One region of the Sulfobacillus sp. hq2 genome, then DNA from elsewhere that is predicted to be linked to it. Evidence: riboswitches for the same ligand, from Rfam matches in the RefSeq annotation. Region 1 holds a riboswitch; the other holds the start of a gene.
What was found. Region 1 has a riboswitch for S-adenosylmethionine ahead of metK (methionine adenosyltransferase). Riboswitches for the same ligand answer to the same signal wherever they lie in the genome.

Region 1 (5,270 bases):
CATGCAACCATTGCCGGTTTCAAGACCGAACTGATCGCGGAACGTCTGGCCTCTGGCGCGACCTATCTCGTTATTGACCGGGTAGGCAGTCAAGGGTTTCATGGGTTAAGTGAAAGCACCGCTCTCGTGCGGCGCATCCTGGCCCCTTATGGCGCGGTTCATCTGTCCCTAACCTTGCAGGGGACCTTACCTCACCCTTTGACGGTGAGCCAGGAAGAATCCTTGGTTAATCAGGCCTTTCGTGCAGTCGGAGCATCGCGTGTCAACGGCATTCAAACCCCTCAGTACGTGTCGGTCGCGGGATACACGGCGTTCATTCATTCCCACGACTCTCTTCAGGGGCACGCGGTCAATTTGCAAGTGGCGACGAACTACAACACCTATTGGGACGAAGAGCAGGTTGATGTAGGTACGCCTTTGGTGACCGTGACTTATTGAGTGTGTTTGAACTACCAGTTCCTGGGCACACTGGAATTAAGAGGATATGAATATCCTCGGCGCAGCAGCGCATACGAAAGTGGAGGAACAGACACTATGGCGAATCGTCGTCTCACCATGTTCGGAATCATTGGGGGAGTCGCAGTAGTGGGGGGAGGCATTCTAACATTTGCACTGACACACCGGTCATCGCATACAGTGACCGTGCCGGTCGCGCATCACGTGCCCAGTGCGCGTGGACATCAAGCAGCTCAGGCTCCCGCCCTTAACGACACTACGGCCCCGTTGCTGATGCCGATTAACGGCACCGTGTCCAATCCCTTTGGATGGCAGTATTCGGGCGCCCTCAATGAGTGGTACTACAATCCGGGCATAACGGTTTCCGCAAAAGCGGGGACACCCGTGCATGCGGCTTGGGGTGGAGTGGTCACGCAAGTCGACAATGTCGATCATCAAGGACTGTCCGTGACTGTGAAGGATGGCAATGACTATGAAACGGTCTATGGACATTTGGGCAGCGCCAGTGTCAAGGCGGGTCAGATGATTAAGCAAGGACAAGTCGTAGGGAGTGTAGGGGGCAGCAGTATTTATAGCCGCCAACCGGGGTCTCACTTAGACTTCCAAGTATTTCACGGGTCTATGGCAACCAACCCGGAAGGTTTTATGCACCCTTCCTCGTGAACCCATGAAATGCCAGAGCAGGATTATTTGCTCTGGCATTTATTTTTTTGCGGCCCATATACTCTACCAAGTTCGGGGGGAGAAAGGGGCCGGAAATGTGAAGGACCATATCTGGCAGCGTGTTGTGGACATCGGAAATTATATTCTGAATAACGGCGCAACCGTTCGTGATACTGCAAAGGTTTTTGGCGTATCCAAAAGCACGGTCCACAAGGATGTCACCGAACGATTACCTAAAGTCAATCAAGCATTAGCCACAGAAGTGAAAAAAGTCCTAGAAGTGAATAAGGCCGAGCGTCATCTTCGGGGTGGAGAGGCAACCAGGCAGAAATTTCTAACGAACCGCCCGGTTTAGCCTATTTATAGGCCGGATGCCGGGGATGGGAGCTGGCACCATCCCCGGGGAGACCCGCTTAAACCACGTGTCGTGGATGTTGACAGCGTTTGGGGAAACGCTATATACTCGGGAAGACAATTGACCATGAAGCTCTTATCAAGAGCGGCGGAGGGACAGGCCCGATGAAGCCCGGCAACCGGCTACCCATGCCAAGGTGCCAATCCCGACCTCACTTACGGGGACGGATGAGAGAATACCAGCGTAGCGCCTCTTCTCTCGGAAGGGGTCTTTTTGTTTATTGTGGGAATTTGCAAGGAGGGCATGAGTTGGGGCACAATTTTCTGTTTACGTCTGAATCGGTTACGGAGGGGCATCCGGACAAAATTGCCGATCAAATTTCAGACGCCATATTAGACCGGATTCTCGCGGAGGATCCCGTTGCGCGCGTTGCCGCGGAAACGGTTGTTACGACCGGACTAGCATTAGTGGTCGGGGAAATTTCTACGGTGACGTACGTCGATATTCCTCGGGTGGTGCGAGACACCATCCGCAATATTGGGTATACCCGTGCCAAAATGGGATTTGATGCGGATACAGTATCGATTCTGACGTCGATTGACGAGCAATCGGCGGATATCGCCATGGGCGTCAACGAGGCATTGGAAGTGCGGCAAGGCTCAGCCGATGCTCGCGCCTTAATCGGGGCAGGAGACCAAGGCATGGTCTTTGGGTATGCTTGCAATGAAACCCCGGAGTTTATGCCAGCACCTATTTCGTTGGCTCATCAGCTGAGCTATCGACTGGCGCAGGTCCGCAAGACGGAAACCGTCCCATTTCTATGGCCTGATGGCAAAACCCAAGTGACTGTACGCTATGAGAACGCTAAGCCGATTGGTATTGATACGATTTTGGTGTCGACCCAGCATCATGCGTCTGCCACGCTTGAAATGGTTCAGGAAGCGGTCATCGAGGAAGTGATTCGGCCGGTGATTGCTCCGCACTGGGATCTCTCTAACACGCGGATATTGGTTAACCCAACCGGTCGGTTCGTGGTAGGGGGGCCCCATGGAGATTCAGGCTTAACAGGCCGGAAGATTATTGTCGATACCTATGGCGGTTATGCGAGGCATGGAGGTGGGGCATTTTCTGGCAAGGATCCCACGAAGGTCGACCGATCGGCATCGTATGCGGCAAGGTGGGTGGCTAAAAACTTGGTCGCGGCAGGATTGGCTGAGCGCGCCGAAATTCAAATTTCTTATGCGATTGGTGTCGCCGAACCTATATCGGTTATGGTAGATACCTTTGGAACCGGACGCTTAGAGGACGTGGCCCTAGCCAAAATTGTCCGCGAGGTTTTTGACCTGCGACCGCTCGGTATTATCGAAGATCTTGACCTGAGGAGGCCGATTTACCTTCAGACGGCAGCGTATGGTCATTTTGGCCGGACTGATGTGGCTTTGCCATGGGAACAATTGAACCGTGTTGATGCCCTTCTAGACCGCGCGGCTGTCAAGCCCGCAGATTAGTCTTTTGGTCATCTTTTCCGCAGTCTGTTCGTATAATGGGACAGAATGTGGAAAGGGGAATCGCGGTGACCTGGTGGGGAGCGCTTGGGTTGGCTCTGTCGCTGTACGGAGCTGTTGTGGTGCTTGAATGGGTCTATGCGCGTGTTTTGCAGCCGGCAGGAGTGGAAGCGCTGTCTGTCAGCATCGTACTGCACGTGATGAATCAAGAACATCTGATTGAACAAGCCGTCATCGATTTGACGGGGTTATGGCGTCTTGAGATGTGGGATCAGAACACCGTGGAGCTGATTATTGCCGATGGCGGATCCACGGACCAAACCGTGGCCATTCTTGACCGTTTGCAGCGTCAATATCCATGGTTGCTTATTGCGGATTCCGGACGTGACAAAAGCCATGTTCTTGAGTTATGCCGCCACGATGTCGTGATTTGGGTGGAAATGACAGGCCGCTCCCCTGCCAGTCCGCTAGTCACGGTGAGAAGTCTTTTAGCTCACCAACCGGCGCACTTATCAGGCGTGATAGGCTAAAGAGCCGGACAGGCCCACACTGTACACGTCTGATCTGGCAAGGGTGCCAATGGTATGCCGAATACCGCATGGTCCAGTCTTTCCTTTCGCTAGAATCCAAGGCAGTTGGCGCGGTTTTGTGTTAAGCTCACCGCTTGGCTCTTGTCTTTCTTTATCAGATAAGGGGTCAAGCGGCCGTTTTATTCTGTGCGGACGCGTGCCGCTTTGTTGCTTCTTAGGGTTTTACCGACCGGGCCCTTTTAACAAATCGCGATAACAATGAAGGGGTAACGGGCCAAACGCCTAAGCGGATTAATACAAAAATATAGAGCGCTGTGGCTATGAATAAAGTGGCCGCGATGACAGGGAGCAACAAATACCATTCCCCCAAATGGCTATAGTGGATCCCTATAATGGCGAGTTGGTTGAAAAGACCAAATCCCATAAGTGCTCCTACCCAACTGAATAGAAATCGCGTCTGGCCTTCGAAGGGATTGAGGTGATGGCGCATTAGCCATATGCTGAGCACGACAGCGCGAACGTAGGCGGCGATTGAGGTGGCTAATGCGAGACCATCGGATCCTAATGGACGTACTAAGAGAAAGTCCCCAAACACGTTAAAGATAATGGAGATGATGCTGGCTACGCTCGATGTCCGCGTGGCCTTTTGCGATAATACAATACGCGAAAACAGCATTCCAAAAGCTGTACCAGGAATGCCTAGGGTCCAATACAAAAGAAGGCGAGACGTCAGCGCCGTTGAGGCCTCATTAAACCGACCATGTTGGTACAAAATTTCAACAATGGGAACCCGGAGTAAGACAAATGCTAAGAAGAAGGGAGAGACGACCAACAGTGTAACTTGCACACCCTGCCGCACAAGGTCTCTATACGCAGCCGAATTTCCCGCTCGATTGAAGAGTTCTGCTAACTGGGTGTAAATTGGGGCGATAACTGGGGTAATGGCCAAGCCAATCGGTAATTGGCTAATCACTTCGGCAAAGTTTAGTCCAGCGATACGGCCCACAGCTAAGGTCGAGGCAAAAATGCGGTCGACAATGGTTCCAGCGATTTGCACCGAATGGGCCAGAAATGTTGGGGTCGCCAGTTTTAGATATTGGCGAGTCCAAGGATGACGCCATGTCAGGCTTAGTTTTAATGCGATGTGATGGCGCTTTAAGGCAGGAATTAAATAGGCTAATTGGGTCATTTGTGCGAGGGTAAATCCTATCGCCACTCCGGTTATTCCCATGATCATGCCCAGTCCAATAATTGTTGCGACGCGGACGACGTTAATAATCACAGGAGTCAGGGCCGGTGCTATAAAATACTTTTTCGATTGTAAAATGCCATTCATAAAATTCCCCAACACCAAAAAAGGTCCAGCTGGCAACATCAGCCGCAAAAGAAATACGGTGAGGTGGTACCGGCGGTGTCGAAAACCAGGAGCAATCAGATGGACCAACTGAGGAGAAAAAATCTCTAACAGGACAATCATGAGGGCACTGATCACGAGAATCCACGAGTACGCCTCATTGAGGAAGACGTCGGTAGATTCATTGCCTTCTTCCACCGTGACGCCCCCTGATAGCAAGGGAATCATGACGATATTAAAGCTACCGCCGATAATCTCGAAGAGCAGCACCGGAATGATGCTGGCCATAAGCCAACTATCGGTGGCTGCCGAGGTGCCGAATAGCAACGCCATGAGCCATTGGCGCGCGAGACCAAGGACCTTAGAGACCATCCCCCCCGCGGCTAAAACCAATGTTGAGAAGCGTA
Region 2 (5,270 bases), on a different contig from region 1:
GAAACTGGCCGCCGTATTAAAAGCCAATTCGGGATTAATTCCTTTCAAATGCTGGGGATTAAAGGGCATTATTCCTTGCACGCGCAATAGAAAATAGGCCCCTAACATCCACACAACATTCGTGAAAATCAACGCCAGCCCATATTGTTTGACCGTCATGGCACTCTGACGCGTCACGCCCATCGCGCGAAATATCGTATTTTCAATGGGAGTCAGGGGTTTATCAAGTAGCGTAGGCTGAAACGTGAAGACTTTGGCAATATACGTGCCCAGTGGCTTCACGGTAAAGGCAAAAACCGCGATAACCACTATCCACGTTATCACCGTTTGTGTCGACACACATTGTCCCCCCTTAAAAATGTCCCGGATACGTCAAACTCCCGTATTAAAATTTTTCTGGATGTACAATAACATACACGAGATAGACCATCACAAGAACGGATAGCGCCAATAAGAACCAGTCCATAAAATCCCCCTTATGACAACTGCTCGAGAAAATGAAGCAATGCCACCATGGCGGCATATAGCAGCAAAGTCAAAACCACCATTTCCACGTCTGCCATATGGTGACTCCTTCCATACATGGGTGTAACAAACGACACTAGTATATCAAGCCTGCTGCGAATAAATCCGTAAAAATTTTCCTTGCCCCGATAAAAACCGCATAAAAAGACAGTGCGCCCATTTCGTGCTATAGTCAATATACATTCATAATTAAGCTAAAGAGGTTGAAAATGCCCCCAACAGCCGACCCCGCAGAACGGACGTCCGCAAAACCATGGCGATGGATTGCAACACTGATGGCCATGGCAGGAGTCAGCGTGACCATTGTCTTATTTCATTATCTGGTCGCCCCTTATCTGCCGCGTGGATCGCACGATTTTTCTCTAGCTATTATCTTAGTGATTGGTACAGGCTTCTTCTCCTATTTTGTTTTTGGCATCCTATCGCAACAACAAAAGGCGGTCACACTAGCCAATCAGCGCTTAGAACGACAACGTGACGGACTCACCGCGTTGCGTGAAGCCTCGTACGCCATGACCACGGTGGGAGACTGGCATGATATTGTCCAAAATGTGGTAGATGTTGCGCGCAAGCTCACAGGGGCCAGATACGCCGCGCTCGCAGTACTGGAAGACGACGACGCCTATACAATCAGCCAATTCTTCACATCTGGTTTAAGTGCCGAAGAAGTGGCAGCAATGGGCCCTTATCCGACGGGGCGTGGACTACTGGGCGAAGTGATTCGCACGCGTCGTCCGATTCGCCTGCAGCGCCTGCAAGACCATCCAGCATCCGTTGGATTTCCGCCACATCACCCCAAAATGGAAAGCTTTTTAGGTCTCCCTTTACTCTATCAAAATCAAGTCATGGGCCATTTATACCTTACGGAAAAAGCCGGAGGCTTTACAGCAGACGATCAATCCATGGTCGAACTATTTGCCCGACAAGCCGCAGCGGTCATTGCCAATGCCCGCTTTTATCAAGACCGTGAATCATTTGCGACGTTAAAAGAACGCGAACGCATTGGCCGAGATCTTCATGATGGCGTATTGCAGACGCTTTACGGCACGACTCTGTCCATTGATAACCTTGTAGACTCCGTCGAGACACTAGATCCGTTTGCGATTAAAGAGCTCATGCGCATCAGCGAAACGTTAAGCCTTCTCATGACCGACATTCGGTTCTTTATCCAAAGTCTCGAGTCGACATCCATTGACTTTAAAATTGCCCTGACGGACATGCTTAGGCGCCAAGGGCCAATGGATGACATTTCCATGGAATTTGATGATTCCCGGTATTTGGACTTACACCCCGAACGTATTCACGATTTGCTGTTAAGCATACAAGAAGCCGTCTCCAATGCGCGTAGCCATGGCCATGCTCATCACATATTGGTGCATTGGCATTCCACTGCGGAATCATACCAAGTGCAAATCATCGATGACGGCGAGGGCTTTGTTCCGCAGCCAGATGCCTCCCATACGCACTTCGGGGTACGGAACATGTCTAAGCGCATGGAGCGATGGCATGGGCACGTGGATATCCAAAGTCGATTGCATGAAGGTACAACTGTCACCCTTACCGCCCCCTGGCTATAATGAGGGGTAAGAACTCTTTATTTAAGGAGGGCACAAACAATGCCCGAGGATAATCCGATACGCGTTGCTATTGTCGATGATCATGAAGTCGTACGCATTGGTCTGCGCAATATGATTGAACGCCAGCCCGATATGGTTATGGCCCAAGAATGGGAAAGCGGCCAAGAGGCCATCGACCATATTCCAGGTAATGTTGATGTTGTGGTCCTAGACGTTCGTTTGCCGGATATCAATGGCATGGAAGTCTGCCGCAAGCTTAAAGATCAAGATCCCAATCTCCGCATTATTATGCTCACCTCATTTGGGAGCCAAGATTTGGTGGTTGACGCGGTGAATGCCGGGGCTTCAGGCTACCTCCTCAAGGAATCCCGCGGACGCGCTGTTATTGACGGCATCCGCACGGTCGCTCAAGGTGGCGCATTATTTGGCCCTGAAGTCACATCACAGTTGCTCGAGCGCCTTCGCAATCCTAAAGTCACTACCGATGCCGTGGAAACGCTCACTGCGCAGGAAAAGAAAGTCCTCGAACTCATTGCCCAAGGCCGAACCAACAAAGAGATTGGCCAACTAATTTTCTTGAGTGATAAAACGGTCAAGCATTATGTCAGCAACATTCTCAGTAAATTAGGATATACCAGGCGTTCCGAAGCGGCTGCCCATTTTGCCCGCTATAATGCACCCGAAACCAATGAGGAAAACTAACTAATCCATATTGACGAAATACCTGACATTCTTTATCCTGTTATTCAATTGAAAACCTCTTATGGAGAGTGGCGGAGGGACTGGCCCGATGATGCCCGGCAACCGGCCTTGATGGTTATGGTGCCAATTCCTGCAGCATATTGCTGAGAAATGAGAGGCCGACACCAGAAGAGCCGGCTCTTACTGGTGTTTTTTTATGCGTCACCTTGATAAGGAGGCTTTAAATTAATGGAAAAGCCAAACCATTGGCAATTCGAAACAACGGCTGTCCGGGGTGGATACACACCGGATGCGGCAACATCGGCCGTCGCGACCCCGATTTATCAAACGGTAGGTTATGCCTTTAAAGATTCCGAACACGCAGCCCGGCTCTTTAATCTTGAAGAACCTGGCAATATTTATACCCGTATCATGAATCCCACCACCGATATTCTGGAACAACGTCTAGCCGCGCTCGAAGGCGGCCAAGCGGCTGTCGCCTTTTCATCAGGCATGGCAGCTATTACGGCGGCCATTTTGAATCTCTGTCGAGCGGGTGATGACATTATTGCCTCGACGTCTTTATATGGAGGTACCTGGACACTCTTTACCTCCACGCTTAAGGATTTCGGCATCACTGTCCGGTTTGTGGCCGACAACGACCTTGCTGAGGCCGATGCCCTGATCACCGAGCACACGCGCGGTGTCTTCGTGGAGTCAATTGGCAATCCTCGGCTCAATGTGACCGATATCGCCGCGTGGGCAGATTTTGCGCATCGTCACCACGTGCCGCTTATCGTGGATAATACCTTTGCGACTCCATATTTAGAGCAGCCCATCGCATACGGGGCAGATATTGTCATCCATTCACTGACGAAATGGATTGGCGGACATGGCACCTCACTCGGCGGCATCGTCATTGACTCGGGCCGATTTAATTACAATGTACCAAAATTCCCTCTCTATTCGGAGCCTGATGCAAGCTACCACGGCATTGTGTTCGGCGAACAACCCAGCTCCTATGCCCTACGCTTGCGCGTGAAAACCCTGCGAGATACAGGCGCCGCATTAGCCCCTTTCAATGCGTTTTTGATTCTATTAGGGCTTGAAACATTGGCATTGCGCATGAAAGAAGCAAGCCAGTCTGCCGCATTCATTGCCGACCGCCTAGCCCATCATCCCCTCGTCAGTTGGGTCAATTATCCCGGCCTGCCAGCCGACCCCGCCCATTTGAACGCGCGCAAGTATTTACGGGAAAACCTCTTTGGTACCATGCTCAATTTCGGTGTCAAAGGTGGACGCGCACAAGCCGAGCAAGTCATGAATCATTTGCAGCTCTGGATTATTGTGGCCAACGTCGGCGATGCCCGGTCTATGGCCATTCACCCGGCATCGACAACCCATCAACAGTTAAGTCCGCAAGAACAAGAACTAGCGGGCGCCGGGGGTGACCTCATTCGGTTATCCGTAGGGCTGGAGAATGCTCACGACCTGTGGGCCGATTTGGAGCAAGCATTAAACGCGTCCACTCACGCCTAACTATTGTGGCCAGTGTGAACCTAAAACGCCCACACTGGCCCCTTTTGGGTCAGTATTCGACTAACTGCATGGTGTCACGGTCCTTACGCCGCCCAGCCAGCGTCATTCGCCTCAATACTATGAGAGTATACGGGCCATGGGTTTTCATGCGCATCAAGGCCAAATGTTCCCGCGCTGCAAGAATCCCGAGCGTACGCACACTATATGTCCGTCCTTTTGGGCTCGTACTCGCCACTTCTATAGCAAACAATTTTGACCACAAGGTATTATCATCCACCGAAGAAATCACACAAACGATTCCATTGGGTGCCAACTGCTTGCGCATATGATGAAAGATTTGCCGCACCTGCGTCGCTGAAAATTCTTCTAAAAACCGTACTGCACTCACCACATCAAACGGCCCTGTTGGCAAACCCGCTAAAACGTCGCCTGCGACTAAACGTACTGATGAGAAGGACCTTGTGCGACACCGAGCAATAACTGAAGGGGTATCCAACATCGTCACATCAACCCCCATTTGGCTTAGCTGCCGTGCCAAATCACCCGTACCCCCGCCAATATCAAGCCAGCGCATTCCTGTTGAGGGTTTGATATTGGCGATAAGGAAGGTATTCATCTCTTGACCGGAGTCGGTAAGGCGCATATCATCCGCCGCATGCTTCCATGGTGCCAGCGCTTCCTCACAAAAAGGCACCAAGTGAACCCAGCGCCTCACCGCATCAATGCGCGTGATACGACGGGGATCCGGGGGTGCGCCGCACCACAGCCACCGTTGCCCACTGTAGCGCACCACCCCTAGTTGTGCCAATGTATGCACTATTTCACAAGCCGGAAATCCTTTGTTTCTCCCCAACTCCCTTATCATTTCATTATCAGCGCCCTCAACCAACATAAGATATAGCCCTGACAAGATCACTGCATACATCACGGCATCCACATAAAAATCCC

Region 2: linked by a shared signal. The riboswitch ahead of CO251_RS00555 (O-acetylhomoserine aminocarboxypropyltransferase/cysteine synthase family protein) and the one ahead of metK (methionine adenosyltransferase) in region 1 are both predicted to bind S-adenosylmethionine.

What each region holds. Positions count from the first base shown of each region.
Region 1 is NZ_NWUL01000045.1:16,692-21,961, reverse strand. Features, by position in the region: gene CO251_RS12650 (YwmB family TATA-box binding protein) at 1-438, shown strand, start outside; gene CO251_RS12645 (M23 family metallopeptidase) at 535-1,119, shown strand; gene spoIIID (sporulation transcriptional regulator SpoIIID) at 1,217-1,474, shown strand; SAM riboswitch class I at 1,607-1,708, shown strand; gene metK (methionine adenosyltransferase) at 1,783-2,982, shown strand; gene CO251_RS12630 (glycosyltransferase) at 3,048-3,509, shown strand; gene murJ (murein biosynthesis integral membrane protein MurJ) at 3,724-5,270, opposite strand, start outside.
Region 2 is NZ_NWUL01000008.1:57,430-62,699, reverse strand. Features, by position in the region: gene kdpA (potassium-transporting ATPase subunit KdpA) at 1-339, opposite strand, end outside; gene kdpF (K(+)-transporting ATPase subunit F) at 386-466, opposite strand; gene CO251_RS17880 (hypothetical protein) at 477-602, opposite strand; gene CO251_RS00565 (GAF domain-containing sensor histidine kinase) at 735-2,102, shown strand; gene CO251_RS00560 (response regulator transcription factor) at 2,142-2,804, shown strand; SAM riboswitch class I at 2,861-2,961, shown strand; gene CO251_RS00555 (O-acetylhomoserine aminocarboxypropyltransferase/cysteine synthase family protein) at 3,033-4,322, shown strand; gene CO251_RS00550 (bifunctional 2-polyprenyl-6-hydroxyphenol methylase/3-demethylubiquinol 3-O-methyltransferase UbiG) at 4,372-5,270, opposite strand, start outside.